Regions from separate parts of the Pseudomonas sp. Tn43 genome, predicted to be linked through region 1. Evidence: predicted binding sites of a transcription regulator. Region 1 holds the regulator's gene; each other region holds the start of a gene.
What was found. The regulator FliA, encoded in region 1, starts transcription of late flagellar genes. The targets are predictions, from matches to a motif close to CTAAAGTTTNNNNNNNNNNNGCCGNTAA.
Positions count from the first base shown of each region.

Region 2: the regulator FliA is predicted to act here: its motif matches at 1,467-1,494, upstream of motA (flagellar motor stator protein MotA).
Region 3: the regulator FliA is predicted to act here: its motif matches at 2,896-2,923, upstream of FHW68_RS00150 (methyl-accepting chemotaxis protein).
Region 4: the regulator FliA is predicted to act here: its motif matches at 1,972-1,999, upstream of FHW68_RS15115 (methyl-accepting chemotaxis protein).

Region 1 is NZ_JACHYG010000003.1:48,324-56,353, reverse strand. It holds gene flhA (flagellar biosynthesis protein FlhA) at 1-1,784, shown strand, start outside; gene flhF (flagellar biosynthesis protein FlhF) at 1,796-3,124, shown strand; gene fleN (flagellar synthesis regulator FleN) at 3,241-4,071, shown strand; gene fliA (RNA polymerase sigma factor FliA) at 4,068-4,808, shown strand; gene FHW68_RS08745 (chemotaxis response regulator CheY) at 4,977-5,348, shown strand; gene FHW68_RS08740 (protein phosphatase CheZ) at 5,379-6,167, shown strand; gene FHW68_RS08735 (chemotaxis protein CheA) at 6,194-8,030, shown strand, end outside.
Region 2 is NZ_JACHYG010000005.1:289,032-297,061, reverse strand. It holds gene motB (flagellar motor protein MotB) at 1-543, opposite strand, end outside; gene motA (flagellar motor stator protein MotA) at 547-1,398, opposite strand; gene FHW68_RS15775 (HDOD domain-containing protein) at 1,554-3,086, shown strand; gene FHW68_RS15770 (rhodanese-like domain-containing protein) at 3,347-4,162, shown strand; gene asd (archaetidylserine decarboxylase) at 4,181-5,041, shown strand; gene FHW68_RS15760 (molecular chaperone) at 5,275-7,065, shown strand; gene serB (phosphoserine phosphatase SerB) at 7,165-8,030, opposite strand, start outside.
Region 3 is NZ_JACHYG010000001.1:23,863-31,892, reverse strand. It holds gene FHW68_RS00160 (AAA family ATPase) at 1-379, opposite strand, end outside; gene pnuC (nicotinamide riboside transporter PnuC) at 376-939, opposite strand; gene FHW68_RS00150 (methyl-accepting chemotaxis protein) at 1,134-2,768, opposite strand; gene FHW68_RS00145 (undecaprenyl-diphosphate phosphatase) at 3,062-3,892, shown strand; gene FHW68_RS00140 (DUF1294 domain-containing protein) at 3,889-4,320, shown strand; gene FHW68_RS00135 (MmcQ/YjbR family DNA-binding protein) at 4,327-4,686, opposite strand; gene FHW68_RS00130 (LysR substrate-binding domain-containing protein) at 4,683-5,591, opposite strand; gene FHW68_RS00125 (FMN-dependent NADH-azoreductase) at 5,724-6,335, shown strand; gene FHW68_RS00120 (ABC-F family ATPase) at 6,546-8,030, opposite strand, start outside.
Region 4 is NZ_JACHYG010000005.1:129,647-137,676, forward strand. It holds gene FHW68_RS15115 (methyl-accepting chemotaxis protein) at 14-1,930, opposite strand; gene FHW68_RS15120 (16S rRNA (uracil(1498)-N(3))-methyltransferase) at 2,192-2,899, opposite strand; gene tatC (twin-arginine translocase subunit TatC) at 2,896-3,690, opposite strand; gene tatB (Sec-independent protein translocase protein TatB) at 3,687-4,118, opposite strand; gene FHW68_RS15135 (twin-arginine translocase TatA/TatE family subunit) at 4,129-4,407, opposite strand; gene FHW68_RS15140 (phosphoribosyl-ATP diphosphatase) at 4,431-4,763, opposite strand; gene hisI (phosphoribosyl-AMP cyclohydrolase) at 4,756-5,157, opposite strand; gene ubiB (ubiquinone biosynthesis regulatory protein kinase UbiB) at 5,298-6,902, opposite strand; gene FHW68_RS15155 (SCP2 domain-containing protein) at 6,899-7,522, opposite strand; gene ubiE (bifunctional demethylmenaquinone methyltransferase/2-methoxy-6-polyprenyl-1,4-benzoquinol methylase UbiE) at 7,522-8,030, opposite strand, start outside.

The DNA of each region.
Region 1 (8,030 bases):
AGGTGGTGATCGGCGGTAACTACGTGGTCGGTATCGTGGTCTTCGCGATTTTGATGATCATCAACTTCGTCGTAGTGACCAAGGGTGCCGGGCGGATTTCCGAGGTGAGCGCGCGTTTCACCCTCGACGCAATGCCGGGTAAACAGATGGCGATCGACGCCGACTTGAACGCCGGCCTGATCGACCAGAACCAGGCGAAATTGCGCCGGATGGAAGTGGCCCAGGAAGCCGAGTTCTACGGTTCCATGGACGGTGCCAGCAAGTTCGTGCGCGGTGACGCCATCGCCGGCCTGCTGATTCTGTTCATCAACCTGATCGGCGGCATGGCGGTCGGTATCTTCCAGCACGGCATGACCTTTGGCGATGCCGGTCGGGTGTATGCCTTGTTGACCATCGGTGACGGTTTGGTGGCGCAATTGCCATCACTGTTGTTGTCGACTGCCGCTGCGATCATGGTGACCCGTGCTTCCGGCTCGGAAGACATGGGCAAGCAGATCAATCGTCAGATGTTCGCCTCGCCGAAAGCCTTGGCAGTGGCCGCTGGCTTGATGGCGGTGATGGGCCTGGTGCCGGGCATGCCGCACTTCTCCTTTCTCAGCATGGCCGCCTTGGCAGCCGGCGGCGCTTACCTGTTCTGGAAGAAGCAGAACACAGTCAAGCTTCAGGCCCTGCAAGAGGTCAAGCGTCAGCAGGAGCTGCTGCCATCGCCGTCCCGCGCCCAGGAAACCAAGGAGCTTGGCTGGGATGACGTGACCCCGATCGACATGATTGGCCTGGAAGTCGGTTACCGCCTGATTCCGTTGGTGGATCGCAACCAGGGTGGTCAGTTGCTGGCGCGGATCAAGGGTGTGCGTAAAAAGCTCTCCCAGGACCTGGGTTTCCTGATGCCCACTGTGCATATCCGTGACAACCTCGATCTGGCGCCAAGCGCCTACCGCCTGACCCTGATGGGCGTGATCCTGGCCGAGGCCGAGATTTACCCGGACCGCGAACTGGCGATCAACCCGGGTCAGGTCTACGGCACGCTCAATGGCATTACCGCCAAAGATCCGGCTTTTGGCCTGGAGGCGGTCTGGATCGAAATCAGCCAACGGGCCCAGGCGCAATCGCTCGGTTACACCGTGGTCGATGCCAGTACGGTAGTGGCAACCCATTTGAACCAGATTTTGTACAAGCACTCCAGCGAGCTGATTGGCCACGAAGAAGTCCAGCAACTCATGCAATTGCTGGCCAAAAGCTCGCCGAAACTGGCCGAAGAACTGGTGCCGGGGGTGGTTTCGCTGTCGCAGTTGCTCAAGGTCTTGCAGGCATTGCTGGCCGAACAGGTGCCGGTACGGGACATTCGCAGCATCGCCGAAGCCATCGCGAACAACGCCGCCAAGAGTCAAGATACTGCCGCTTTGGTGGCCGCGGTGCGCGTCGGCGTATCCCGTGCAATCGTGCAAAGCATTGTAGGCACTGAGTCGCAGCTGCCTGTGATCACCTTGGAGCCAAGGTTGGAACAAATATTGCTCAATAGTCTTCAGAAAGCAGGACAAGGCTCGGAAGAGGGCGTTCTGCTGGAGCCAAGCATGGCAGAGAAGCTGCAACGTTCGTTGATCGAAGCGGCGCAGCGTCAAGAGATGCAAGGTCAACCGGTGATTCTGCTGGTGGCCGGTCCGGTTCGCGCGATGCTCTCGCGATTCGGTCGGCTGGCAGTACCGGGTTTGCATGTGTTGGCTTACCAGGAAATTCCTGACAACAAGCAAGTGACCATCGTTGCGACAGTAGGGCCCAACGGCTGAGGTAGTGGTTTATGCAAGTTAAGCGTTTTTTCGCCGCCGATATGCGTCAGGCCATGAAGCTGGTTCGTGATGAGCTGGGCGCTGATGCCGCCATCATTGGCAATCGCCGGATCGCCGGCGGTGTCGAGCTGACGGCTGCCCTGGATTACAAATTGTCGGCGCTGGCCCCGCGTGTTCCGAACATGGAACTGGAGGATGAGCTGCGCAAGACCCAGTCGCGGATCGTGACCGCCCAGGCCGAACTGAGCCTGCGTAGCGATGGCGAGAGCGACAACAGCACCAATCGCCAATTGTTCGCCGGCCTGCCGCTGACCGCCGCCGAGCCGCTGATCGAACCGACTTACGCTGAACCTCGTCGTGCTGCACCCGCCCCCGCGCCAGCCTCCGGCGCAGTTGATCCGCGAGCCTTCGATTCGATGCGTTTCGAGCTCAACAGCTTGCGTGAGCTGATGGAAGTGCAACTCGGCTCGCTGGCCTGGAATCAGCTGCAAGGCAGCCGTCCGGCCCAGGCCAATCTCTGGCGTCGCCTGCAACGCATCGGTCTGTCCGGCCCGTTGTCGCGCGATCTGCTGGCACTGATCACCGATATCGAAGAGCCTCGGCAGGCCTGGCGCATGTTGCTCGCGCACCTGGCGCGGATGATCGCCACGCCGGAAGTCGAGCCGTTGGAGGAGGGGGGTGTGATTGCCATGGTTGGCCCGGCCGGCATGGGCAAGACCACCACACTGGCCAAGCTCGCAGCGCGTTATGTGCTCAAGTACGGCGCGCAAAACATCGCGCTGGTGAGCATGGACAGCTATCGCATCGGCGCTCAGGAACAGCTCAAGACCCTGGGCCGCATCCTCAATGTGTCGGTGACCCACGTCGACCCGGGCCAATCGCTGGTGCAGGCGCTGGAGCCTTTGCTGCGCAAACGCGTGGTGCTGATCGATACCGCCGGCCTTCAGGCCAGCGACCCGGCACTGCGCATGCAGCTCGAAAGTCTGGCCGGACGGGGCATCAAATCAAAAAATTATCTGGTCTTGGCAACCACCAGCCAGAAACAGGTTCTAACCGCCGCTTATCACAGTTACAAACGTTGCGGCCTCGCCGGCTGCATCCTGACTAAACTGGATGAAACGGCAAGCTTGGGCGAGGTGTTGAGCCTGGCCATCAGTCATGAACTGCCGGTGGCTTACCTCACCGATGGCCCGCGGATCCCGGATGATTTGCATCTGCCGCGTCGTCATCAGCTGGTCAGTCGCGCCGTTAGCGTGCAAATGCAGGAAGAACCCAGCGAAGAAGCCATGGCTGACATGTTCGCTGATATTTACCACAGCCCGACCAAGCAGGTTGGCTGAGGTGCTAATGAACAGTTTTTGTACCTACATCGATGGTCTGCCATGCATTGTTCAGTTGGTGAACGCGCAGCCAGTAATGTGGCCTCCGTCTAAGTAAGACAAGGTAAAGAAATAACATGGGCAGCATGCATCCCGTACAGGTGATCGCGGTGACCGGCGGCAAAGGTGGCGTCGGCAAGACTAACGTGTCAGTGAACTTGTCCCTGGCTCTAGCGGAGCTCGGCCGGCGCGTCATGCTGCTGGACGCCGATCTGGGGCTGGCGAACGTCGACGTCCTGCTGGGACTGACACCCAAACGCACGTTGGCCGACGTGATTGAAGGCCGCTGTGAGCTGCGCGACGTCCTGTTGCAAGGGCCCGGCGGTATTCGCATCGTGCCGGCGGCGTCCGGAACCCAGAGCATGGTTCATCTGAGCCCGGCCCAGCATGCCGGCCTGATCCAGGCGTTCAGCGACATTGGCGACAACCTTGACGTATTGGTGATCGACACTGCTGCGGGTATCGGTGACTCGGTGGTCAGTTTCGTTCGCGCCGCTCAGGAAGTGCTGCTGGTGGTGTGCGATGAGCCGACGTCAATTACCGACGCCTACGCGCTGATCAAATTGCTGAATCGCGACTACGGCATGAATCGTTTCCGCGTCCTGGCCAACATGGCGCAGAGCCCGCAGGAAGGTCGCAACCTGTTCGCCAAGTTGACCAAGGTCACGGATCGTTTCCTCGACGTCGCCTTACAATACGTCGGTGCCGTGCCTTACGACGAAAGCGTGCGCAAGGCCGTGCAGAAGCAGCGTGCTGTCTACGAAGCCTTCCCGCGCTCCAAATGTGCCCTGGCGTTCAAGGCCATTGCGCAAAAGGTCGACACCTGGCCACTGCCGGCCAACCCACGCGGGCACCTGGAGTTTTTCGTCGAGCGCCTCGTGCAACAGACCGCAGGACCCGTCCTATGACAGCCAGTGGCTACAACCTCTACAAGAAGTCGGCGCGTGACGCGCAGTACGAGCTGATCGAGCGTTACGCGCCACTGGTCAAACGCATTGCCTACCACTTGCTGGCGCGTCTGCCGGCCAGTGTCCAGGTCGAAGACCTGATCCAGGCCGGGATGATCGGCCTGCTTGAAGTATCAACCAAATACGACGCCAGCAAAGGCGCGAGCTTCGAGACGTACGCGGGCATTCGAATCCGTGGCGCGATGCTCGATGAAGTGCGCAAGGGGGACTGGGCGCCACGTTCGGTTCACCGTAATACCCGCATGGTCAGCGACGCCATTCGCTCGATTGAAGCTAAAACCGGCCGTGACGCTAAAGATCACGAAGTTGCGGCCGAACTCCAATTGAGTCTCGACGATTACTACGGGATTTTGAACGACACCCTGGGCAGCCGGTTATTCAGTTTCGACGATCTGTTGCAGGACGGCGAACACGAAGGGCTGCACGAGGATGGCGCCAGTGCTCATCTCGAGCCGTCACGCGATCTGGAAGATGAACGCTTCCAGGCAGCGCTGGCGGACGCGATTGCCAATTTGCCGGAGCGTGAGCGACTGGTGTTGGCGCTGTACTACGACGAAGAGTTGAACCTCAAGGAAATCGGTGAGGTCCTGGGGGTCAGCGAATCGCGGGTCAGCCAGTTACACAGCCAGTGCGCGGCCCGTTTGCGGGGGCGTTTGGGGGAGTGGCGAGCGCGCTGACAGGCAGTGTGGGGACACTGCGAACGAGGTGGGTACGGCATTTTGCTGCATCTGCCACGGCCCGTTGTAATCCATGCAACTGTTGAGTGTTACGCCGAATTGATTGAACGGCGCGTTCAGGTGCTGCGCGCGTTTTAAGACTGCTTGGAGGTCGAATTGGACAAGAATATGAAAATCCTCATCGTTGATGACTTCTCAACGATGCGGCGAATCATAAAAAACCTGTTGCGTGACCTTGGGTTCACCAACACGGTCGAGGCTGACGATGGCACCACCGCCATTCCGGTCCTCAACAGCGGGAGCATCGACTTTCTGGTAACGGACTGGAACATGCCCGGCATGACCGGTATTGATCTGCTGCGCCATGTGCGTGCCGATGAAAAGCTCAAACACCTGCCGGTGTTGATGGTCACGGCCGAAGCCAAGCGCGAGCAAATCATCGAAGCCGCTCAGGCGGGTGTGAACGGTTATGTGGTCAAGCCATTCACGGCTCAGGCGTTGAAAGACAAGATTGAAAAGATCTTCGAACGCATCGGTTGATGTGCAAAGCCAGTCCGTCACGGGGGAGCTATGGGGCATAACGAATCTTCGCAGGGCGATTTTGAATCGACTCTGAAAAAACACGCGGTCGAACTGGTCGAGAGCCTTGAAAAAGGCAGGTTCGGCGACGCTGTGCAACTGATCCATGAGCTCAACCAGACCCGTGACCGCGGCCTGTACCAGGAAGTGGGCAAGCTCACCCGCGAGCTGCATAGCGCGATCGTCAATTTCCAGATTGACCCGCACATGCCGCAAGCCGAGGAAGTGTCTCAGATCACGGATGCCACCGAGCGCCTGGGTTATGTGGTCAAGCTGACCGAGGCCGCAGCCAACCGCACCATGGACCTGGTGGAAAACGCCACGCCGCTGATCAACAGCCTGAGCGATGAAGCCCAGGCGCTGAGCGCGGATTGGGGACGGTTCATGCGTCGCGAAGTCGGGGCTGAAGAGTTCCGTGAACTGGCCCGGCGGGTCGAGGGTTTCCTGGCACGCAGCAGTGAAGACAATCGCGTCGTGTCGAGCAATCTCAACGACATTCTGCTGGCCCAGGATTACCAGGACCTCACCGGCCAGGTGATCAAGCGCGTGACCCAGTTGGTCACCGAAGTGGAAAGCAACCTGCTCAAGCTCGTGCTAATGGCCAGTCAGGTCGATCGCTTTGCGGGTATCGAACATGACCGTGAAGCGATGCTGGCTGAAAAAGATCCGCAAAAACATCTCTCTCAGGGTGAAGGTCCGCAGATTCATGCCGATAAAAGAGAAGACGTTGTGTCCGGTCAGGACGATGTGGACGATTTGCTATCCAGTCTTGGATTTTAGGTTAGACCTTTAGGAGCACCCCCTTAATGAGCTTCGGCGCCGATGAAGAGATCCTTCAGGATTTCCTGGTTGAGGCCGGCGAGATTCTAGAGCAACTGTCCGAACAGCTGGTCGAGCTTGAAAGCCGACCGGATGATGCGGATTTGCTCAATGCAATTTTTCGCGGTTTTCACACTGTAAAAGGGGGCGCCGGCTTCCTCCAGCTCAACGAGTTGGTGGAGTGCTGTCACATCGCCGAGAACGTGTTCGACATCCTGCGCAAGGGAGAGCGACGCGTTGACTCGGAACTGATGGACGTGGTTCTCGAGGCACTGGACGCGGTGAACGGCATGTTCAGCGAAGTTCGCGAACGCAGCCCGATTACGGCTGCCACGCCTGAGTTGCTTGCAGCGTTGGCCCGTCTGGCCGAGCCGCAAACCGCCGATGAAGCGGCACCTGTCGCGCAAATGATGGAAGAGCCTGCCGCCGAAAGCGACTCAGGCGACATTACCGATAACGAATTCGAACAACTGCTGGACTCACTGAATGCCGTCAAGGCTCAAGCCGAGGCTCCGGCGGCTGCGCCAGTGCCGACCAGCGATGCGGCGCCCAGTGACGAAATCACCGATGCCGAGTTCGAGTCGTTGCTCGATCAATTGCACGGCAAAGGCCAGTTCGCCGTCGATGCCGTGGTCCCGGCGCCCGCAGCACCATCTGCCCCGAAAGCCGCAGGCGACAGCTCCGACATCACCGACGACGAGTTCGAAGCACTGCTCGACCAGTTGCACGGCAAAGGCAACTTTGCGGTCGATGCATTGGAGTCGGCGATTGCTGCGGCCCCGGCCCCGGCTGCGCCAACCGCTAAAGCGGCCGGCGACGATCTGATCTCCGATCACGAGTTCGAATCGCTGCTCGACGAATTGCATGGCAAGGGCAAGTTCACCGAGGTGGGCACTGGCGCAGTGGTTTCTGCTCCTGTCGCCAAGGCGCTCACACCGGTTGTGACACCTGTGGCCAAATCGCCCGAGCCAAAAGCCGAAGCGCCGAAACCGGCCGCCGCTGCCGCACCGGCACCTGCTCGTGCCCCGGCCGCGCCGCCACCGGAAAAACCGGCCAGCGAAGCCGAGACCACCGTGCGGGTCGATACCGCGCGTCTCGACGAGATCATGAACATGGTCGGCGAGTTGGTACTGGTGCGTAACCGCCTGGTCCGCCTGGGCCTCAACAGCGGCGACGAAGCCATGTCCAAGGCCGTGTCGAACCTCGATGTGGTCACGGCCGACCTGCAAACCGCGGTCATGAAGACCCGGATGCAGCCGATCAAGAAAGTTTTCGGGCGCTTCCCGCGTCTGGTTCGCGACCTGGCTCGCCAGCTCAAGAAAGAGATCAACCTGGAACTGGTGGGCGAAGAAACCGACCTCGACAAGAACCTCGTCGAGGCCCTGGCCGACCCGCTGGTCCACTTGGTGCGCAACTCGGTCGACCACGGTATCGAAGAGCCGGCTGAGCGCGAAGCGATGGGCAAGCCCCGCAGCGGCAAGGTGATCCTGTCCGCGGAACAGGAAGGCGACCACATCCTGCTGTCCATCTCCGATGACGGCAAGGGCATGGACGCCGATGTCCTGCGCGGTATCGCCGTGAAGAAAGGCCTGATGGACAAGGATGCGGCGGACCGTCTCAGCGAGTCGGATTGCTTCAACCTGATCTTTGCGCCGGGCTTCTCGACCAAGACCGAGATTTCCGACGTCTCCGGGCGCGGCGTGGGCATGGACGTGGTGAAAACCAAGATCGCCCAGCTCAACGGCACCATCAATATCTACTCGACCAAGGGCAAAGGCTCGAAGATCGTCATCAAGGTCCCGCTGACCCTGGCGATCATGCCGA
Region 2 (8,030 bases), on a different contig from region 1:
AATGTCTTCGAAATATGGTTTCAGACGCGCACTGCCGGAGTCGAACATCGGGCGGTTTTCGGCGTCCACGATCTGGATGCGCAAACCATCCTGTGTGATCTCGAAGAGGATCTGATCCTTAAACTTCTGCAGTTGCGGGTTTTCTTCGACCTTGTTCTGCAACTCTTGCAGCAGCAATTCCAGGCGCTCTTTCTCGACCTGCTCGGCCATGCCTTCGACCTGTTCGGCGTCGATAGTCACCTTGTCTGGCTGAGGCTGGGATTTCACCTCGGGGTTGAGGGTGTTGTCCGGCGCCAGGGTCGGCGAGCCGCCCAGATCGATGATGTATGGCGTGCCGCTTTCGCTGAAACCGACCGGGTCCTTGAAGTAACCGGCAATGGCAATCTTCTGTTCCGGCGTTGCCGTGGACAACAGCCACAACACCAGGAAGAACGCCATCATCGCCGTCGCGAAGTCCGCGAAGGCGATTTTCCAGGAGCCCCCGTGATGCCCGCCCGCGTACTTTTTGACACGCTTGATGATGATCGGCTGGTTATTTTCCATGACTTAGCGACCGCGAACCGCTTGTTCCAGCTCAGCGAAGCTAGGACGGTGCGCGGGGTACAGAACCTTGCGACCGAATTCCACTGCCAGCGATGGCGGCATGCCGGAAGCCGAAGCCACCAGCGAGGCCTTGATGGCTTCGTAGACGTTCAGTTCTTCCTTGGCGTCGTGGCCCAGCGCATGGGCCAGCGGGCCAAAGAATCCATAGGCCGCGAGAATACCGAAGAAGGTACCTACCAGCGCCGCACCTACGTGCAAGCCAATCATTTTCTGGTCGCTTTCACCCAGCGAAGCCATGGTCACCACAATACCCAATACCGCCGCAACGATACCGAAACCCGGCATGGCATCGGCGATGCCGTTAACCGCGTGGGAGGGGTGGTCCAGGTCTTCCTTGAGGCTGGTCAGTTCCATGTCGAACAAGCCTTCCAGCTCATGGGGAGCCATGTTGCCGGAAGACATGATGCGCAGGTAATCGCAGATGTACGCGGTCATGCGGTCATCTTTCAGGACTGCCGGGTACTTGGCGAAGATCGGGCTCGCGGCAGCATCTTCGATGTCGCCTTCGATCGCCATCATGCCTTCGCGACGGCTCTTGTTGAGGATCTCGTAAATCAGCCCCAACACTTCCAGGTAAAAGGTGTGGTTGAAACGCGAACTGAACATGCCCAAGGATTTCTTGAGCACATGCATCGTCATATGACCGGGGTTGGCTTGCAGGAATGCACCAAGGGCCGCGCCACCGATAATCATCACCTCGAAAGGCTGAATGAGAGCGGCAATCTTGCCGTGGGAAAGCACGTATCCGCCGAGCACGCTCGCGAATACGACGATGATGCCGATAATTTTAGCCATAGGTAGGAGAGCACTTACTGAGTCGGGTTCAAGGTCATATTCGGAAGTTAAAAAATCTCTTCTTCTCCTTATCGGCAAAACTGCGCCAGACTATAGCCCGTTAAGGCGAAAAGCCAATTTGGCCCACGCAGGGATAGGTAAAGCAGCGTCCAGACATGGCTAACGAAACGAACGTCCCAATGCCAAAACCGACCACCCTCGAAGGCTGGGTCAAGCTGCTCGATGGTGTGCGCCTGCCGGTTCCGCAAGCCAGTCATGACCGCGTCTGCAAAGCCATCCGCGATAGCCGCAGCTCGCTGCGCGAGATTGCCGAAATGATGCAAGACAGTCCGGCCCTGGCCTTGAGTGTGATTCGCGAAGCCAATCGCCACACCCATGGCAGCATGAGTACGCCAGCTGAAAATCTTGAAGTGGCAATCAATCGCCTCGGTTTAAAACGCACCGAAGAGTTGCTCGAGCGCTTGCCCGCCGAACCGCAATCGCAGATCCCTGCTGCACTGCGCCAGCTTCAGTTGATCAGTCAGCATGCCACCCAACAGGCCAACGGTTTTTTTGCCGGTCGCCTGGCGCGGTTGTGGCAGGACATTCACTGGGGCAGCCTGCTGTTTCTTTCGCCACTGTGGCCCATGGCATTGACCCATCCGCAGCTGCTGGAAGAATGGGAGCTGCGGGTCATCCATAAAGGCGAGTCGGCACGCAATGTCGAAAAGCAATTATTCGGCGTGCGTCTGCTGGAAATCTGTCTGGCGCTGGTGGATGTCTGGCGTTTGCCGATCTGGGTCCAGCAGGGTTATCGGCTGCTGCGGAGCGAACAACGCGAACTGGTGAAAGTTCTACGCATCGCACGTGACGATGAACACCCGCTACGCCAACAGAACCGTCTTGATGATGACCCGACGTTGCGGCGCTGGCTCAACCAGCCCGCCAACACCGTGTTGCTGGCCAATGGTCTGGCGTTGTCGGCACAACAGGCCTGGGACAGGCCTCACTGTGAACGCTGGCAGTACCTGACCAGCCTTTATCTGCAAATGCCGATGGATGAAGTGCAGCAGCAGTTGCACCAACAGGCCGCCAACAGCGCTCGGCAACATGCCATGCCGGACCTCTGGCACCCGGCCGAATCACTGATCTGGCCGCAGGGCATGAACCGCGTTCATGCCGGTTTGCTACCGGCCCCGGCACCCACCGCCGAAGACTTGGCGAAGTGGCGTAAACAATGTGCCGAGTTGCTGCTGGAGCCGAGCCGATTTACCAATGCCATGCACTTGACCACATCGGCTCGAGACGCCCTGGTGGCGTGTGGCATGCGGCGGGTAATGATCCTGATGGCTGACCGCACGCACGCCAATCTGCGTGTGCACCAGATTGCCGGGCTGCCCAAGGAAGTGGCCGGACTGAACCTGGCGGTCAGCCAGAGTCCGGTGCTGCAGCGTCTGCTCGCCCAACAGGCTCAGGTGCGCCTGACGCCGGCCAACAACGCCCAATTCTCCGCCCTGTTGCCGGCCAGCCTGCGTTCGCTGTTCAGCGGTGAACACCTGCTGCTGCGTTCTCTGGTCAACAATGGTCGGGTGATCATGATCGTGGTGGCGGATCAGGGCGGCGGGCCGTTCTCGGAAATCACCGTGCAAGCGTTCGGCAAAACCGCGCAATGCATTGAAAAAGCCCTGCACAGTTTTAGCCACCGCTAGAGCCTGATGCTAGTCAGTTAAGAAAAGGACGTGCCAAATGCAGTGTTTGTGGCGAGGGGGCTTGCCCCCGTTCGGCTGCGAAGCAGTCGCAAATCCAGTGGATGCAGTGTGCCTGGCAGAATGAGGTTGTAGGTTTTAGGACTGCTTCGCAGTCCAACGGGGGCAAGCCCCCTCGCCACAAGCCCGTGCAGAAATAACTGATAACAGGCCTTCGTGACGCTGCGCTACAATCCTCCCCCTTTGTGCTCTGGAGACCTCACATGTCTGACTTCTCTGGCTTGGCGCTGGTGATCGAGCCGAGCGAGCTGCTCCCGCGTCTCGACTCCCGCGAACTGATTCTGGTGGACCTGACCAGCAGCGCCCGCTATGCCGCCGGGCATATCCCCGGGGCACGCTTTGTCGACCCAAAACGTACTCAACTGGGTCAGGCGCCTGCGCCAGGCCTGCTGCCGACCCAAGCCGCGCTTGAAGCATTGTTCGGTGAACTGGGCCATAACCCCGATGCGGTCTATGTCGTCTATGACGACGAAGGCGGCGGCTGGGCCGGGCGCTTTATCTGGCTACTGGATGTCATCGGCCACCGCCATTACCACTATCTCAACGGTGGTCTGACGGCCTGGCTCGCAGAAGGCATGCCCATGTCGATCCAGATCCCGCCAGCGGTCGGCGGCCCGGTTGCCCTGACCCTGCACGACGAACCCATCGCCACCCGCGAATACCTGCAAAGCCGTCTCGGTGCCGCTGACCTGGCAATCTGGGACGCACGCGGACCGCTGGAATACTCTGGCGATAAAGTGCTGGCGGCCAAGGGCGGGCACATTCCGGGCGCGGTCAATTTCGAATGGACAGCTGGCATGGATCCGACGCGCAACCTGCGCATCCGCACCGACATGCCAAAAATCCTGGAACAACTTGGTATCAGCAAAGACAAAGAAGTCATTACCCACTGCCAGACTCACCACCGTTCTGGCTTCACGTATCTAGTAGCCAAGTCGCTCGGTTATCCGCGAGTCAAAGGTTACGCCGGCTCTTGGGGCGAATGGGGCAACCATCCCGACACGCCCGTAGAGATTTAAGTTTTTCAAGGACAGTCAATGAATAAGCGTTTGTTTATCCTTAGCCAATACCTGCTGCCCCATCACTTGCTCTCGCGACTGGCCGGCTGCATTGCCGAATGCCGCGTGCGCTGGTTCAAGAATGCCTTAACTGCCTGGTTCGCCAAGCGTTATCAAGTGGACATGTCCCAGGCACTGGTCGAAGACCTGACGGCTTACGAGCACTTCAATGCGTTCTTCACCCGCGCCTTGAAAGACGATGCCCGTCCGCTGGACCCAACCCCAGGGGCGATCCTCAGCCCGGCCGACGGTGCCGTCAGCCAGCTCGGCCCGATCGAACACGGTCGCGTTTTCCAGGCCAAGGGCCACAGCTTCAGCGTGCTGGAACTGCTCGGTGGTGACGCGGCCAACGCAGCGCCATTCATGGGCGGCGATTTCGCCACCATTTACCTGTCGCCCAAGGATTACCACCGCGTGCATATGCCGCTGGCTGGCACTCTGCGTGAGATGGTCTATATCCCCGGCCGCATCTTCTCGGTCAACCAGACCACTGCTGAAAACGTACCGGAGCTGTTCGCTCGCAACGAGCGTGTGGCGTGCATTTTCGACACCGAACGTGGCCCTATGGCCGTGGTACTGGTAGGCGCAATGATTGTGGCGTCGATCGAAACTGTCTGGGCCGGGCTGATCACGCCGCCCAAGCGCGAGCTGAAAACCTTCCGCTACGACGAAGCGGCTCGTGCGCCGATCCATCTGGAGAAAGGCGCGGAACTGGGTCGCTTCAAACTCGGTTCTACGGCGGTCGTGCTGTTCGGGCCGGATCAAGTGAAATGGGCTGAAGGGCTGGGCGCTCTTTCGCCAGTGCAGATGGGCCAGGGCATCGGCTTGCCAAGCGCCTGATCCTGAGTCGCCGCAACGGATTTTTCTTCCGGGCGGCGTATCCCCCTGTAGGAGCTGCCGAAGGCTGCGATCTTTTGATCTTGATCTTCGGCGCGCTCTGAAAAAAAATCGCAGCCTTCGACAGCGCCTACGAAGGCAAGCGTGACGTAAATATCGCGATACTCCCTCCCCGTTCATAGCTGCTACAGTCAAGTCATTCACTGCCCATTTCCCGGTCGGAGTTTGTTTACGGCATGAATGAGACCAATCCCGTCTTGCTGCTACGCGCACCAATCCCGACACAGTCGCGTTTGTCTTTCTGCGAAGCCACGCCTCGCGACCTCAAGCGCTGGATCGCCAACCTGCCCAAAGCCAACATCGGCGAGACTGCTCGCCAGTTGTATCAAGGCTTGAGCGAACTGAATCAACTGCTCACCCCCAGCGACAATCGCCTGCAATTGCTCGAACTGTTGCGGCCCGAGGTGTATTACGTCTGCAAACACCTGGAGCGGCATTTCCTGCATCAGGCGATTGTGCTCGATGAGCGCTCGCGCAAGGTCGCCAACCTGTGCCAGGCACTGCAGAGCCATTTGGCGATCGGCTACAAGCAAATCGTCATTCGCGTCACGCCGCGCTTGAGCAAAGACCGCGCGCCGCTGCTGACCCAGGCTTTGCAGCGGGCAATCCATTGCCTGAACGGCGCATTGATCCGCGCCACCGAACTCTATTGCCCGGTGCCCGAAAATCTGTGGCTGGAACTGCATCAGCTGTATCGGATTGGCTGTCAGTTCCAACTGCAAAATCTGAATGTGCGCGATGAACTGGCCAGCCAGACGCAAAAGCTGAGCATCGAGCAAACCTACGTCGTCGCCCTTCTGCTAGGGGCTTCACGCTGCAATCAACTGCGCCAGAACCAGATCGCCCGGCTCGCCGAGGTGCTCGAACCCTGGAGCCAGTGGATCAAGCTGCAACCGGCCAAACCCGACAACGGGCTGTTTGCCATCGCCCCGAATCTCGATACCGGGCCGCGCTACCGCTCCAAATTCTCCACCGAACAACAGGAGAATTTGCTGGGGATCGACCCGCACCCCTTGGTCGTGGCTATCGAAAACCATCTGCAGCAGACGGCCGACAAAGTATCGTCGCTGCTCGTGCCTGCGGGGCTGAATCTGGATACGCTGCAACACCTGCATGCCGCCTGGGGCCAGGCTGCCGAGCGCAGTTTCCATCGCACTGTCGGGCATGGCACGTTGACCCTGTGCGTGGGCATGAGCGCTTTGCACTTTTATGTGGGCGGGCGACGCCCCTTCAACGACATCCTGAAAAAACCCGGCGCCCGCCCCGCGCGGTTTTCGGCGAGCAACCCCACAGCTCGCGCCAAAGACCAATGGAGCCAGGCCTTCGACGCCGCGCCTCATGGCACCGCAGATACGTTGCTGCCCTATGAAGAGATTGAATACCCACATTTCCAAAACGATGACAGTCATGAGGCGACTGACCGCCAGCAGCATTTCCCGACCTATGTGCTGCCGGTGATCAATCACAGCCCTGGTGGTTATTGCCTGGCCTGGCCTGGCGCAGTGCCCGCCGAGCTGCAGACCGGTGAGATAGTGGGTCTGGAGGATATTGCCGGCCAAGGCTGGAGCATTGCAACGGTGCGCTGGATCCGCCAGGTACGGGGCGGCGGCACGCAGATGGGTATCGAGCAAGTCGCGCCTTACGCCGAACCCTGCGGCCTGCAACTGATCCGATCCCACGGCGAGCATAGTCAGTACTTGCGCGGGCTATTGCTGCCCGCCATCAGCGCCATTGACCTGCCGGCCACTCTGCTCACGCCGCGCCTGCCGTTCCAGGAAGGCAATAAGGTGTTGATCAATACCAACGGCGAGGAACGCCGGGCCAGGCTGGAGCGCCGGGTAGCGAGCACCAACAGCTTCAATCTGTTTGCCTGCCGCTCGCTTGGGACTGCCGGAAACGAAAACGCCGCGGGGAGCAGCGTGGCCGGGGTAGCGGAAGAATTCGATTCGTTGTGGAAGTCGCTGTAACGGGGAGCCCAAAAGCAAAAGATCGCAGCCTTCGGCAGCTCCTACTGGCGTTCACATACCCATGTAGGAGCTGCCGAAGGCTGCGATCTTTTGATCTTCTTAGAGCTGCCCGTCGCGGTCCCGGAACCCCAGCAGATACAGCACGCCATCCAGCCCGAGGGTGGAAATCGCCTGTTTCGCCGATTGCTTGACCAGCGGTTTGGCACGGAATGCCACACCCAGCCCGGCAATCGCCAGCATCGGCAGGTCGTTGGCACCGTCACCGACGGCAATCGTCTGTTCCAGACGCAAGCCTTCCTTATGCGCCAGCTCACGCAGCAGATCCGCCTTGCGCTGCGCATCGACAATCGGCTCGACCGCCACGCCGGTAACTTTGCCATCGACCACCGCCAGTTCGTTGGCGAACACGTAATCGATGCCCAGCTTGGCCTGCAGTTGCTTGGCGAAGTAGCTGAAGCCGCCCGACAGAATTGCCGTCTTGTAACCAAGACGCTTAAGTTCGGCAAACAGGGTTTCGGCGCCTTCGGTCAAACGCAGTGAGGCGCCGATGGATTCCAGCACACTGATATCCAGACCTTGCAACAAGGCCAGACGCTCCTTGAAACTGGCGCGAAAATCCAGCTCACCGGCCATCGCTCGCTCGGTGATTGCGGACACCTGGTCACCCACACCGGCGATCTTGGCCAGTTCATCGATGACTTCGGCTTCGATCAGCGTCGAATCCATGTCGAACACCGCCAGACGGCGGTTACGGCGGAACAGCGAATCTTCCTGGAAGGCGATGTCGACATTCAACTCTTGAGAGACGCTGAGGAATTCGGCGCGCAGCGCTTGCGGGTCGGCCGCTTCGCCACGTACGGAAAACTCGATGCAGCCCTTGCCCTTGTCCGCCGGGGTGTCCAGCGGCATGCGCCCGGACAGGCGATCGATATGGTCGATGTTCAGGCCATATTTGGCGGTGATCG
Region 3 (8,030 bases), on a different contig from region 1:
GCTGACACCGCTGACCGTCATCGCTCCAGCCGACCAGTTCGGGCGATAGCAGCAAGTGCAAGTCATAGTGCCGAGCCAGCAGCGCTTGTTCGAGCCAGGCCGGGCAATCGCCAAACAAGGTTTCGCTCCAGAGCATATTGCTCAACAAATGAGTATCGAGGATCAGCAACGACGGCCTCATGGCGCGAGCGTCGTCTTCCCATTGCAGCTGACCGCGGGCGATTTCGGGGATATCGGCCGGGCAGGTGTCTCGCGCTTGCTGCTCAATGAACCAGCGCACGTATTCACCCACCAGAACACCACCGAATTGCTGTTGCAGTTCGGCGGCCAGCCAGCTCTTGCCGCTGGATTCAGGTCCCGTCAGTACCAGAACTTTCATGTGCGCAACGCCGGGTCGGTGCGCCATGTCCGCCAGCCATGCACCGCCAGCAGTGCGAACGCCCCATAAAGACCCGCCGTCAGGTACAGCGCTTTATAGATGAACAGGCCAACAAAAATGATGTCCAGTGCGATCCACAGCGGCCAGCATTGCAGACGTTTTTGCGCCATCCATAACTGCGCCACCAGGCTGAAACCGGTCAGTGCCGCATCGAGCCAGGGTTGCGCGGCATCGGTCCAGTGGGCCATCGCGGCGCCCAGCAGCAAACTGCCGACTGCGCCGACGGCCAGTCCGAGCGCAACGGATTTGCCATCGAGCAGGCTGACATGCCGCTTGCCATGAGTCGCGGTCCCCTGGGTCCACTGCCACCAGCCGTAGATCTGCAAACCGGCGTAGATCACTTGCAGCAGCATGTCCGAATACAGTTTCACTTCGAAAAAGATCCAGCTATACAGCAGCACCATGACCAGCCCGATCGGCCAGCACCAGGGATTCTGTTTGACCGTCAACCAGACGGCAATCACGCCGAGGGCGGCAGCAAACAGTTCAAGCCCGGACATGGAGGTTCCTTGGTGTCGTGAAAATGAGGGGGAGCGAATTGTACCCGGATTGTGGGGAATGGGGGACTTGCCCCCTGTAGGAGCGAGGCTTGCCCGCGAAGAACGATGACGCGAAGTATCAAAAAAACCGTGGTGCGTTGTTCGCGGGCAAGCCTCGCTCCTACAAGGGAGGCAATGCCGGGCGCACAGAAGAGTTACACCCGAAACTGCTTGAGCAACCCGTTCAACTGTTCGCTCAACTCCTTGAGATGAACGCTGGACACGCTCGACTGCTCAGCCGCCAGTGCCGTGCTGTGGGACAAGCCTGCGGCCTGGGTTACGTTCTGGTTGATGTCCTCCACCACGTGGGCCTGTTGCAATGTTGCGCTGGCAATCGACGCATTCAAGCCATTGAGATTGCGCAAGGCCTGGCCAATGGCATTCAGGCTGGCACCGGCCAGGCCGGCCTGTTCGATGGTCAGTTGCGAGGCACGGCTGCTGTCGCCAATCACCTTGACCGCCGCTTCGGAATGGCTTTGCAGGCGTTCGATCATCGACTGGATTTCCGCCGTCGATTTCTGAGTACGCTGGGCCAACAGGCGCACTTCATCGGCGACCACCGCAAACCCGCGTCCTTGCTCTCCGGCCCGGGCGGCTTCGATGGCGGCGTTGAGGGCCAGCAGGTTGGTTTGCTCGGCGATGGAGCGAATCACTTCCAGAACGCTGCCGATTTGCGTGCTTTCGGCGGCCAGCGTACGAATCACTTCGACGGCTTGATCGATGGTCGACGACAGCTGGTCGATCTGCTGCAAGCTGCCATCGATATTGACCTGGCCCTGTTGCGCCTGAGACTCGGCATTGCGCATTTCACTGGCTGCGTGTTCGGCGTTCTTGGCCACATCCTGCACGCCGTAGGTCACTTCGTTAATCGCGGTCGCCACCAGTTCCATCTGCTGCGACTGTTGCTGGCTGCGTTGCCGGGCTTGCGCGGCATCGTTGCCCAGTTCATTGGAAGACTGGCCCAGCGCACCGGCGGACACTTGCAGCTGACAGATCACCACACGCAGTTTGGCGGTAAAGGCGTTGAAATGCCGGGCCAATTGCGTGACTTCGTCCTGGCCGTGGGTATCGAGGCTGCGGGTCAGGTCGCTTTCACCGCTGGCGATATTGGCCATGGCGTTCACGGTTTCCTGGAGCGGACGCACGATGCTGCGGGCAATCATGATCACCAGCAGGGCCATGATCAGGGCAATCACCAGCCCCACGAAAGAGGCCTTCCAGACTTGGCCATGAAATTCGGCCTGCATGTCATCAATGTACACGCCGGACCCGATCACCCAACCCCAGGGCTCGAACAGTTTCACGTAGGAGGTTTTTTCCACCGGTGCGCTGGCGCCCGGTTTTGGCCAACGATAGTCGACCATGCCGGCACCCTTGGCCTTGGCGATGGCGACCATCTCGTTGAACAGTGCGAAACCGTCGGGGTCGCGGATCGTCGAGAGATTCTGGCCATCAAGTTTGGGATTGGTCGGGTGCATGATCATGACGGGCGTCAGATCGTTGATCCAGAAATAGTCATTCTGGTCGTAGCGCAAACCGCGCACGGTATTCAGTGCCTGCTTTTGCGCGGCATCGCGGGTGAGCGTGCCGGCAGTTTCCAGGCCGTGGTAATAGGTGAGGATGCCACTGGCGGTCTGCACCACATGTTGAGTCTTTTGGGCCTTGGCCTGATAGAGGTCGTCGTGAATCTGCTTGAGCATCAACACGCCCAACGTCAATAGCATCACCACGGCCACGATCAAGATGAGCCACAGGCGTCGGCTGATCGACACATTGCGCAAGCTGTTCATAACGCGGTTACTCCGGTTTCTTGTTCTTGTCATAAACGATCGCCAGCATCCAGCCACACTTTGCCGACCGGGCCCATGCGACTCAGGTCCTATTACGCGGCAGCGTAAATGAGGCGTGTCTGATAGGATTTCGGCCCCGCACTGAAAAACCTGAGCCCAAGTCTTTTTTTCACGCCATTTTTACCGATTTGCGTGGAGCTTGTGCGCGCGGGGATTCAGCTACGGTTGAGCGCAGTTAACGTTTATAAATTATTGACGGAGCATGCCTGGGGGCATTGTTTCTTGGGGGATTGATGGATCTTTGGACGGCCTTTCAGGCATTGATTTTAGGCGTGGTAGAAGGGCTGACGGAGTTCTTGCCCATTTCCAGTACCGGGCACCAGATCATTGTGGCGGATTTGCTCGGTTTCGGCGGCGAGCGCGCCATGGCCTTCAACATTATCATTCAGCTCGGCGCGATCCTGGCGGTGGTCTGGCAGTTTCGCCGCAAGATCTTCGACGTGGTCATTGGCTTGCCGACGCAGCCCGGCGCTCGGCGTTTTACCGCGAACCTGTTAATCGCTTTCCTGCCGGCGGTGGTGTTGGGGGTGATTTTCGCCGATCTGATCCACGAGTACCTGTTCAACCCGATTACCGTGGCCAGCGCATTGGTCGTGGGCGGGGTTGTGATGTTGTGGGCCGAACGTCGCCAGCATGAAGTGCATGCTGAAAGCGTCGATGACATAACCTGGAAAGACGCGCTCAAAGTCGGCTTCGCCCAGTGCCTGGCGATGATTCCCGGAACCTCGCGTTCCGGCTCGACGATCATCGGTGGTTTGCTGTTCGGGTTGTCGCGCAAAACGGCCACCGAGTTCTCGTTCTTCCTGGCCATGCCAACGATGGTCGGCGCGGCGGTGTACTCGGGTTACAAATACCGCGACCTGTTTGTGCCGGCTGATTTTCCGGTATTCGCCATCGGGTTCGTCACGGCCTTTATCTGCGCGATGATTGCTGTCCGGGGGCTGCTGATCTTCATTGCCAGCCACAGTTACGCGACATTCGCCTGGTATCGCATTGCGTTCGGCCTGCTGATCCTGGCCACCTGGCAATTCGGTTGGGTCGACTGGACCGCGGTCAAGCCATGAGCGATTCCAATGCGCGCAACAATAACCGCGGGCGCAAGCCCGCAGGCGCCGTTCAGCACCTGCGGCTGAAACTGCTGGTGTTCGTTGTGCTGTGTGCAGTGCCGTTGTTTGGTGCGGTGTCGATGTGGCTGCGCGGGGTGTCGGTGATTCCCCTGGTGGCCTACGGCATGGTCAGCGTGCTGGCGTTTTTCCTGTACTGGAGCGACAAGCGCAAGGCCCGCGTCGACCATTGGCGCACGCCGGAGAACGTCTTGCACGCGGTGGAGCTGGCGGGTGGTTGGCCGGGCGCTTTGCTGGCCCAGCAAGCGTTTCGGCACAAGACCCGCAAAATCTCGTTTCAGGTGGTGTTCTGGCTCATCGTGCTGATGCATCAAGTGTTCTGGATCGATCAGTTGTTTCTGGGCGCTAACCTGTTTGCGTTGCCTTAAAGCGCTTTAAAGCAGCAAGCCGACCTGCGTGCGCTTGGGCAACTTGCTCACCACCAATTGGTGGGAGCGTTGCAGCAAGCCTTGCAGTTCTTCGGTGCCCAGCGGGTAGGGCGTTTCCATGATGATCCACTGGGCCCGGGCCAGATACGGCGCCGGGTGAATGCCCGGCCGGTCGCAATGGCCAAGGAACAGGTCTTTGTCGACCTTGAAAGCCAGGGACTGCCCCCGCAGGTTCTGCAAGGCAAACATCTTGTTCCCGGCAATCGAAAACACCCGCACGCCACCCCACTTGTAATCTTCCCGCGCACCGGGCAACGCCAGGCAGTATTGCGCGACATCCTCTTCGCTCATTCGTCCCGCTTTCATAACAGTCTGTCCCCGCAAACATTGAATGATTCGATCAAATGGTCAATCCATGCACGCACCGCCGGCATCACCCCGCGTCGATGAGGGTAGACGGCTTGCAGCCAGCCGCCCGGCAATGACCAGTCGGGCAATAGTTGCACCAGCGAACCGTTTTCCAGCTCTTGCTCGCAATACATCATTGGCAGCAGAGTAAAGCCCTGGCCACTGAGGGTGCAGGCTTTGCGCACGATGAAATCTTCGCAGCCCAAACGTGCCTCGAGGTTCAGGTCGTAGCTTTTGCCCTGTTGATCAAGCATACGGATGTGCACCATGCGATCGGCCTCCAGAGCGCCGAGCACGGGCAGGTTTTTCAGGTCTTCGGGATGATTGATTTCATGGCCCCGCAAAAATGCCGGGCTGGCAACCATCAGCATCTGGGCCTGACGCAGGCGACGGGTCACCAGCAATGGATCTTCATCACCCAGATCCCGCACTCTCAAGGCAACGTCGACGCCCTCGTTGATCAGGTCAACCCGACGGTTGAGCAGCATGACTTCCAGTTGAACCTGGGGAAATTTCTCCAGGAAGTGACTGATGACTTCAGGCAGCATTTCGTGGGCCAACCCTACGGGGCAGGACACTCGCAAGCGCCCCCGGGGTTCGCTGGACATGCTGGCCACCGCTTCGTCGGCCATTTCGGCTTCCAGCAGCATCGCCTGACAATGGCGCAAGTAACGCTCGCCCACGGCGGTGAGGTTGAGTTGGCGGGTGGTGCGTTGCAGCAGGCGTGCGCCCAGGCGCTCTTCCAGCTCAGCGATGCGCCGCGACAATCGCGACTTGGGAATCCCCAGCAAACGCCCCGCTGCAGCAAAGCCACCGGCTTCGACCACCTTGGCGAAATAGTAGAGGTCGTTGAGATCTTGCATCGAATGAATACTCGACTGTTCTATCAATGGGACGAACTATCGCATTAATACCGACTAATCAGCCATTGGTTTCGTCGATAGGATTGTCTCCATCAGATCGCCCGGTGGCGATCCTTACTTTGGAGATCCCACATGAAATTACTGCATATCGATTCGAGCATTCTGGGTGACAACTCGGCTTCCCGTCAGTTGAGCGGCGAAGTCGTCAAAACCTGGCAAGCTGCCGAGCCTGGCGTTGTGGTGACTTACCGCGACCTGGCCGCTGATGCCATCAGCCATTTCTCCGCCAGTACCCTGGTCGCCGCCGGCACTGCCGCAGAGCTGCGCAACGCCGCGCAACAACACGAAGCCGATCTGAGCGCGCAGGCCCTGGCCGAATTCATCGCCGCCGATGCCGTGGTGATTGCCGCGCCGATGTACAACTTCACCATCCCGACCCAACTCAAGGCCTGGATCGACCGCATCGCCGTGGCCGGTCAGACTTTCCGCTACACCGAAGCCGGCCCTGAAGGTTTGTGCGGCGGCAAGAAAGTCGTGATCGTTTCCACCTCTGGTGGTCTGCATGTCGGTCAGGCTACCGGTGTTGCGCACGAAGATTATCTGAAAGTGCTGTTCGGCTTCCTGGGCATCACCGACATCGAGTTCGTACGCGCCCATGGCCTGGCCTACGGTGATGAAGTGCGCACCAAAGCCATGAGCGACGCTCAGGCACACATCAGCGAGCAACTGTTCGCTGCTGCGTAAGGTTTGCGCAAAGTCGTAAACAGCCTCGGGCAATACCGCTGAAACTCTGTATTCTGGTCATCGTGATGGCCAGGTACGGAGTTTTTTGTTTCTGGCGTTATCGTGGGAGCGAGCTTGCTCGCGATGGTCTCAGCACCAAGATCCTTTGGACCTGAAATGCAAAAGCCCCGTCACCAGGACAGGGCTTTTCCATTGAAGCTTGCAGGCGTCTTACATCAAAACACCCTGACTACGCAGGTAGTCATCATAGGTGCCGCTGAAGTCGGTCACGCCATCGGCGCTCAACTCGATGATGCGGGTGGCCAGGGACGATACGAACTCACGGTCGTGGCTGACGAAGATCAACGTGCCCGGGTAGTTCTCCAGCGCCAGGTTCAGCGCCTCGATGGATTCCATGTCCAAGTGGTTGGTCGGTTCGTCCATCACCAGCACGTTCGGCTTTTGCAGGATCAGCTTGCCGAACAGCATGCGACCTTGCTCCCCGCCGGAGATGACCTTGACCGACTTGAGGATCTCGTCGTTGGAGAACAGCATCCGGCCAAGGGTGCCGCGAACCAGTTGCTCACCGCCCTGGGTCCACTGGCCCATCCAGTCGAACAGGTTGCAGTCGTCTTCGAAGTCATGGGCGTGGTCCTGGGCGTAGTAGCCCAGTTCCGCGGCGTCGGTCCACTTCACGGTACCGGCATCCGGAGTCAATTCGTTGACCAGGGTGCGCAGCAGGGTGGTTTTGCCGATACCGTTCGGGCCGATGATCGCCACGCGCTCGCCGGCTTCAACCTGGAAGCTGAAGTCCTTGAACAGCGGCTTGCCGTCAAAGCCTTTGGCCATACCCTCGACGATGACCGCCTGACGGTGCAGCTTCTTGGTTTGTTCGAAACGGATGAACGGGCTCACACGGCTCGAAGGCTTGACTTCGGCCAGCTGGATCTTGTCGATCGCCTTGGCGCGAGAGGTCGCTTGCTTGGCTTTCGAGGCGTTGGCCGAGAAGCGGCTGACGAACGATTGCAGCTCGGAAATCTGCGCCTTCTTCTTGGCGTTGTCCGACAGCAGTTGCTCGCGGGACTGGGTCGCCACCGTCATGTATTCGTCGTAGTTGCCCGGGAACAGGCGCAGTTCGCCGTAGTCCAGGTCAGCCATGTGGGTGCACACACTGTTCAGGAAGTGACGGTCGTGGGAGATGATGATCATCAGGCTGGAGCGCTGGGTCAGGATGTTTTCCAGCCAGCGGATGGTATTGATGTCCAGGTGGTTGGTCGGTTCGTCGAGCAACAGCACTTCAGGATCGGAGAACAGCGCCTGCGCCAGCAATACGCGCAGTTTCCAGCCCGGCGACACTTCGCTCATCGGGCCGAAATGCTGCTCGATGCCGATACCCAGACCCAGCAGCAATTCACCGGCGCGGGATTCGGCGGTGTAGCCGTCCATTTCGGCGAATTCGGTTTCCAGCTCGGCCACGGCCATGCCGTCTTCTTCGGTCATTTCCGGCAGCGAGTAGATGCGGTCGCGTTCGGCCTTGACCTTCCACAGCTCTTCGTGGCCCATGATCACCGTATCGATCACGGTAAATTCTTCGTAGGCGAATTGATCCTGGCGCAGTTTACCCAGACGCACGTTCGGCTCGAGCATGACCTGGCCGCCGGACGGCTCGAGGTCGCCACCGAGGATTTTCATGAAGGTCGACTTGCCGCAACCGTT
Region 4 (8,030 bases), on a different contig from region 1:
TACCCGCATCAGCTCAAACCTTGAACCGCCCCACCAGCATCTGCAAATGCGTCCCCAACCGCGCCAGCTCGACGCTGGAGGCCGCGGTCTCTTCGCTGGCGGCCGAGGTCTGCTCGGACACATCCCGTACGTTCAGCACGCTACGGTTGATCTCTTCGGCCACTGCGCTCTGTTGCTCGGCAGCGGCAGCAATCTGCTGGTTCATTGACTGGATCGCCGATACGGTGCGAGTGATGCTTTCCAGCGAACCGCCGGCGCGGCGGGTCAATTCGACGCTGCTGTCGGTCAGGCTGCGGCTGGTGTCCATGATGGTCGCGACCTGCTGAGTACCGGTTTGCAGGCCGACGATCAGCTCTTCGATTTCTTCGGTGGACTTCTGGGTGCGCTGGGCCAGGCTGCGGACCTCGTCGGCGACCACCGCAAAACCACGCCCGGCCTCACCGGCCCGGGCGGCTTCGATGGCGGCGTTGAGTGCCAACAGGTTGGTTTGTTGGGCTACCGACTTGATCACGTCGAGCACGCTGCCGATCTTGTCGCTTTCGCGTTTCAGATCGCCCATGGCGGCGGTGGAGTTGCCGACTTCCACGGCCAGGCGCTCGATCTGGGCGATGGCTTCGCCTACCACCTTGTCACCCTCGCGGGCCTGCTGGTCGGCGGCGACGGCAGCTTCGGACGCTTCCTCGGCGTTGCGCGCGACTTCCTGCACAGTGGCGGTCATTTCGTGCATGGCGGTGGCCACTTGATCGGTCTCGACCTTCTGGCTGTTGACCCCCGCGCTGGTTTGTTCGGTAACGGCGGACAGCTCTTCAGCGGCACTGGCGATCTGGGTCACGCCGTCGCTGATACCGCCGATCAGTTCCCGCAGGCCCAGGGTCATGCTCTGCATGGCGCGTTGCAGCTGGCCCAGTTCGTCCTGACGTTCGGAAGTCAGGTTGTGAGTCAGGTCGCCGTCGGCGACACGCTCGGCCACTTTGAGGGTCTGGCTCAGGGGAATGATGATCTGGCGAGTGATGGCCCAAGCCGCGAACAAACCAAAGGCTGACGCCAGGACGGTGGCCAACAGCAGCAGGTTTTTGGCATGTGCCGCATCGGTGTCACGCACGAGAGTTTGCGAGACGGTGAGCTTTTTGCTGACCTCGAACAGAATGTCGCCTTGCCCGCTCATGCGTTTGAGGGCGGCAGCGCTGGCGATCTGGGAGTCGCGGAACTGGCTGACCGCCGCGCGATAGGCTTTGAGCGAGTCGGTCGCTTGTTGCAGGTTGGTGATGTGTTGTTCCGGCAGTTGAGAGGGCAGGCTTTCGAGGTTCTTCAGAGCATTGCCAATGGCGTCCAGCGCCGGCTGCTCGGCTTCGGGCTTGCCACTGTAGGTGTAGCCGCGAACCTGGAAACGCGCTTGCTGAATCAGTTTGCTCAGTTCGATCACGCTGTTGAACTGGGCGACACTGTCGCCCTGGAGCATGGATTTTTCGACTTCAGCGACCCGGGCGACAGCGTTGTCGGCAGTGGCGCCCAATTTGCTGCGAGCATCTTCGCGGGTGGCGGTGGCTTGAATCATGTCCGCGAAAGCGCGTTTGTACTCGCTGACCGCGGCCAATTGCTGATCGATCATTGCCACTTCGGCAGGCTGTTCGATCAGCGTGCGGGCGGTTTTCAGGCCGGTCTCGAGTTGGCCGATCAGCTCGTTGACGGCGCCCGGGCCTTGTTCGCCACGGCGCATGTCGTAATCCAGGCGGGCGAGGCGCAGGTCTTTGGTCAGCTCATTGAGGCTGGAGATAAACCCCAGTGTATCGCCACGGCTGATCACACCGCTCAGGCCCGTCCAGCCGGTAAAGGTGATCACCAAGGTCAGAAGCAGCACCAGACCGAAGCCGACACCCAGTTTGCGATTGACGCTTACGTTTCCCAGTTTCTCGGCTAGCCAACGGTACATGCTGCAACCCCCTCGGACCATTAATTGGTTTTATGGGGGCTGTATCGGCAGGCAGGCGAGATTCTGTAGGCGCGGCGCAATGCTCGGGTGGCGAGGGGGTTGCCCCAATGTTAAGAAATTTGAGCGACGAAGATCCTGTAGGAGCGAGGCTTGCCCGCGAAGAATGCACCGCGGTTTTTCAGGCATGACGCGTCATCGTTCTTCGCGGGCAAGCCTCGCTCCTACAGGTTGCCCCGTCGCCACAGGTGTGATGTTTGGACGTTAAAACAGCCGCGAGAGCAGCGCCGTAACGGCAGTTTCTACTCGCAGGATGCGCTCGCCAAGTTGCACCGGTTGCAGGCCGGCCTTGGCCAGCAAATCGATTTCGTAAGGAATCCAGCCGCCTTCGGGGCCGATGGCCAACGTCACCGGCTCGTCCAGGCCGCGAGGGCAGGGTGGGTAATTACCGGGATGACCGACCAGGCCCAGGGTGCCTTCGGTCATGGCTGGCAAACGGTCTTCGACAAAGGGCTTGAAGCGTTTTTCGATGATGATTTCCGGCAACACGCTGTCCCGGGCTTGTTCAAGGCCCAGGATCAATTGCTCGCGAATCGCTTCGGGTTCCAGGAACGGGGTTTGCCAGAAGCTCTTCTCGACGCGGTAGCTGTTCACCAGCACGATGCGCGGCACGCCCATGGCGGCGACGGTCTGAAACACGCGACGGAGCATTTTCGGTCGCGGCAAAGCCAGCACCAACGTCAGCGGCAGCTTGGGCGGTGGTGGCTGGTCGAGGGTGACGCGCAACTCGGCTTCATCGGCGTCCAGGCGCAGCAATTCGGCCGAGCCCATCAAGCCGCCGATACGCCCGACCCGCAGGCTGTCGCCGACCACCGAGCGGTGGACTTCCTGCATGTGGGTCAACCGTCGATCGCGCAGGATCGCCCGGTCGGCCGCAATGAAATCGGCCTCTTCGAGGAGCAGCAGGTTCACGCTTGGGTCGCTGGCGGCTGGTCGTTGTGATCGTCAGCCGGTTGATCGTCCGGATGATCGCCACGCTTGCTGATCAAACTGCCGAACAGGATGCCGATCTCGAACAGCAACCACATCGGAACGGCCAGCAACGTCTGCGAGAAGATGTCCGGCGGTGTCAGGATCATGCCGACCACGAAGCAACCGATGATCACATACGGGCGGATTTTCTTCAGATAGGCGACGTTGACCACGCCGATCCACACCAGCAACACCACAGCCACCGGAATCTCGAACGCCACGCCGAAAGCGAAGAACAGCGTCATGACGAAATCGAGGTAGCTGGTGATGTCGGTCATCATTTCCACGCCGGCCGGGGTGGCGGCGGCGAAGAACTTGAAGATCAGCGGGAACACCAGGAAATAGGCGAAGGCCATGCCGGTGTAGAACAGCAGAATGCTGGAGACCAGCAACGGCACCGCGATGCGCTTCTCATGCTTGTACAGGCCCGGCGCGATAAAGCCCCAGATCTGGTGCAGGATCACCGGGATCGCCAGGAACAGCGAGACCATCATGGTCAGTTTCAGCGGCGTCAGGAACGGCGATGACACGTCAGTGGCGATCATCGTTGCGCCCGCCGGCAGGTATTGGCGCAGCGGCGTGGAGACGAAGGTGTAGATCTGCTGGGTGAAGGCGAACAGCCCGGCGAAGATGATGAATATCGCCGCTACACAGCGCAGCAGACGGGTGCGCAACTCGGTGAGGTGCGAAACCAGCGGCATGTGCTGGTCGTTTTCAGGGAGATCGCTCATGGGGCTCGCGGCGGCAATGTTGGGTCATGAGGTGCCGGCGTTGTCGGCGCGGCGGCAGGAGCAACAGCTTCTACTGGAATGGCAGGTGCAGGTTCAGCGGCTGCCACCACCGGTGTAGCGTCAGCTGTCGGCGCATGAATCGTCTGCGTCGCCACAGGTTCCACCGGCGTCGGCTCCTGTTGAGTCGGCGTGAAGATCTTCCGCGCCTCCTGCTCCAGGGACAGAATGTGCTCGTTGTGCAGTTGCCGGCGAATCTCGTCGGCACCGATTTCACGTTCAACTTCCTGTTTGATCGCGTTGAAGCTGCGCTTCAGCCGCCCGACCCACAGGCCTGCGGTGCGCGCAGCACCCGGCAGACGCTCGGGGCCCAGCACCAGCAGGGCGACGAGGCCGACGAGCAGCAGTTCAGAGAAGCTGATACCAAACATTAGTCAGTGCTCACGAGTCTTTGCGGATCGGCTCTTCGACTTTTTGCGCCTGCACGTCGATGGTGTGCGGCGGGTTCACCGACGTTGTGGCCTGTGGCTGGACAGGCGGAACCGGTTGGGCCGGGGTTGCTGTCGGGTCGGCCGGTTTCTCGTCGTCGTTCATGGCTTTACGAAAGCCCTTGATCGACTCGCCCACGTCAGTGCCGAGGTTTTTCAGTTTCTTGGTGCCGAACACCAGCACCACGACAATCAGGATGACGACCCAGTGTTTCCAGTCAAAAATGCCCATGTTGTGTTCCTCTCTAATAGTGTTCAGGCGGACGGGCGAGAGGCTTTCTCGGCGTGTCCGGACAGACCGAAGCGACGGTCCAGTTCATCGAGCACAGCCTGTGGATGCTGCCCCAGTTGGGCGAGCATGACCATGCTGTGGAACCACAGATCGGCGGTCTCGTAGATCACATCGCTGCAGTCACCGCTGATGGCGGCATCCTTGGCGGCAATGATGGTTTCGACCGACTCTTCGCCGACTTTTTCCAGAATCTTGTTCAAGCCCTTGTGATACAGGCTGGCAACATACGAGCTATCGGCGGCGGCGCCTTTGCGCTCTTCCAGCACCTGGGCCAGACGGGTCAGGGTGTCACTCATGGGTATGTCCTGCGCAGTAGATAGCGTGCGGGTCTTTCAGCACCGGATCGACGGTTTTCCAGTCGCCGTTTTCGAAGACGCGATAGAAGCAGCTCTGACGGCCTGTGTGGCAGGCGATGTCGCCGATCTGCTCGACCATCAGGATGATCACGTCAGCGTCGCAGTCCAGGCGCATCTCATGCAGGGTTTGCACGTGGCCGGACTCTTCGCCCTTGCGCCACAGCTTGCCACGGGAACGTGACCAGTAAATGGCACGGTTCTCGGCAACGGTTAATTGCAGCGCTTCGCGGTTCATCCAGGCCATCATCAGGACGCGTCCGGTCTTGTGATCCTGGGCAATCGCCGGCACCAGGCCATCGGCGTCCCACTTGATCTCGTCCAGCCAGTTTTTCATCTTCAGTTCCTGAAGCAGCTACAAGCTACAAGCTTCAAGCCGCAAGTAAAGGCAATGTTGCGTTGTGCCAGTGTTGAGAGTTTTAAGTTCTTGAACCCGACGCTTGAAGCTTGCAGCTTATAACTTGCAGCTGATTACTGCTATCGACGAACGACCAGATACAAGCCGACCGCCACCATGATACCGGCGGGCCAATGCCCCAATTCGTTCAGCGGGCCGCCGGCGGCGAGTATCGTGCCACCGGCCAGATGAGCAGTGCCGAGCAGACGCAGGAACCAGTCGTCCTTGCGTTTGTGCCAAGGGGGTGGCGGGTCGTTGGCATGGGGCTGTGACATGCGCTCGAGCAGGTCGCGGGCCATGTTGGCCAGATGCGGGATCTGCTCGAACTGGCTCTGCGCGTTGCTTAACAAGGCTTTGGGGCTGACGCGCTCGCGCATCCAGCGCTCGAGGAACGGCTGGGCGGTATTCCACAGATCCAGGTCCGGGTACAACTGACGGCCCAGACCTTCGATGTTCAACAAGGTTTTTTGCAGCAGGACCAACTGCGGTTGCACTTCCATGTTGAAGCGTCGAGCGGTCTGGAACAGGCGCATCAGTACCTGGCCGAAGGAAATATCTTTTAACGGTTTTTCGAAGATCGGCTCGCACACGGTACGGATCGCTGCTTCGAACTCATTGAGTTTGGTTTCCGCCGGCACCCAGCCCGAATCGATGTGCAACTGCGCGACACGCCGGTAATCGCGTTTGAAGAACGCGAACAGGTTACGCGCCAGATAGTCCTGGTCTTCCGGGGTCAGGCTGCCGACGATGCCGCAGTCGATCGCAATGTACTGCGGGCTCCACGGTTGCACGGTGCTGACGAAGATGTTGCCGGGGTGCATGTCGGCATGGAAGAAGCTGTCGCGGAACACCTGGGTGAAGAAGATCTCCACACCACGCTCGGCGAGCATTTTCATGTCGGTGCGCTGGTCGGCCAGTGTTGCGAGGTCGGTGACCTGAATCCCGTAGATGCGCTCCATCACCAGCACCTTCGGCCGGCACCAGTCCCAAAAGACTTGCGGCACATAGAGCAATGGCGAGCCTTCGAAGTTGCGCTTCAACTGGCTGGCGTTAGCCGCCTCGCGCAGCAGGTCGAGTTCGTCGTAGATGGTTTTTTCGTAGTCGCTGACCACGTCCACCGGGTGCAGCAGGCGAGCATCGGCGGAGAGTTTTTCTGCGGCGCGGGCGAGGATGAACAGCCACGCCAGGTCTTGGGCAATGATCGGTTTCAGGCCCGGGCGGATCACTTTGACGACGACTTCTTCACCGGTTTTCAGCTGCGCGGCGTGCACTTGCGCCACCGAGGCCGAGGCCAGCGGTTCAACGTCGAAGCGGCTGAAGACTTCGCTGATTTTTTTGCCGAGCTGCTCTTCGATCAGCCGGATCGACACTTGCGAGTCGAAGGGCGGCACGCGGTCCTGCAGCTTCATCAGTTCATCGGCGATGTCTTCGGGCAGCAGGTCGCGGCGCGTCGAAAGAATCTGGCCGAACTTGATGAAAATCGGCCCCAGGTCCTGCAACGCAAGGCGCAGTCGCGCGCCACGGCTCAGGTCCAGTGTTTTGCGCGGAAACCAGCGCCACGGCAAGGCATAGCGCAGCGCCAGCAAAAACCAGGGCAGTGGCAGGGCGAACAGCAAGTCATCGAGGCGGTAGCGAATCACAACGCGCTGGATGCGCAACAAACGGCGGACGGCAAGCAGCTTCATGCGTTATCGCTTGGGTCGAGGGATCGGGAAAGGCGCTGGAAACGCGCCTCGAGACGTTCCAGATCGAGTTTGATCTGGTCCAGTTCATTAAAACGGGCGTCAGCTTCACGCTGACCGACCAGGGCGCGGGATTCTTCGGCCAGGTATTCACCCAGGTTCTGGTTAAGGCTGGCGAATCCTTGCTGATACCAACGTGCGCGACTGCGCAGATGACCGCCAATCAGGTGCGTGGCCACAGGTCCCAGCCAGCGCGAGAGTTCGTATTCCCAGTCCAGTTCGAGGTCCTGAAGGATTGCCGCCAGTTCCAGCAGCACGCCGCTGTCGCCGTCGAGTTCGACTTGCGGGGCATGCAGCACCGACGTCTTGTCCTTGCTCGTCGCCAGCTTGAGCAGGCTTGAGGCCGGTGCGCGCAAGGTGCAATCGGCAGCGGTTTCCCACTGCGAGGCGAGCATCAGGCCTTCATCGCTGGGCAGGATGAACAGTTGCAACGCCGGGCTGCGGCAGTCGACGGCAATCACCTTGCCACTCAAATGCGCCAGCCGCGGCAGGGCCGTGCTGTCGAGACGCAGCACCCGGTTCAGGCCGAGTTCAACGCTGGCAAGCAGGCCGGCCAGCACCATCAGGGTTTGATGCCACGGTGCAGAGCGACGATGCCTGCGGTCATGTTGTGATAGGTCACACGATCGAAACCGGCCTCGACCATCATCGACTTCAGGGTTTCCTGATTGGGGTGCATGCGGATCGATTCGGCCAGGTAGCGATAGCTTTCCGAATCATTGGTGATCAGCTTGCCCATCAACGGCATGAAGGCGAACGAGTAGGCGTCGTAGGCTTTGGACATCAGCGCGTTGGTCGGTTTGGAGAACTCCAGCACCAACAGACGGCCACCCGGTTTCAGCACGCGCAGCATCGAGCGCAGGGCGTCTTCTTTATGCGTCACGTTGCGCAGGCCGAAGGCGATGGTCACGCAATCGAAATGGTTGTCCGGGAACGGCAGCTTTTCAGCGTCGGCCTGGACGAATTCGACATTGCCCGATACACCCAGGTCCAGCAGACGATCACGGCCGACCTTGAGCATGGATTCGTTGATGTCCGCCAGCACTACTTGACCGGTCGGGCCAACGAGGT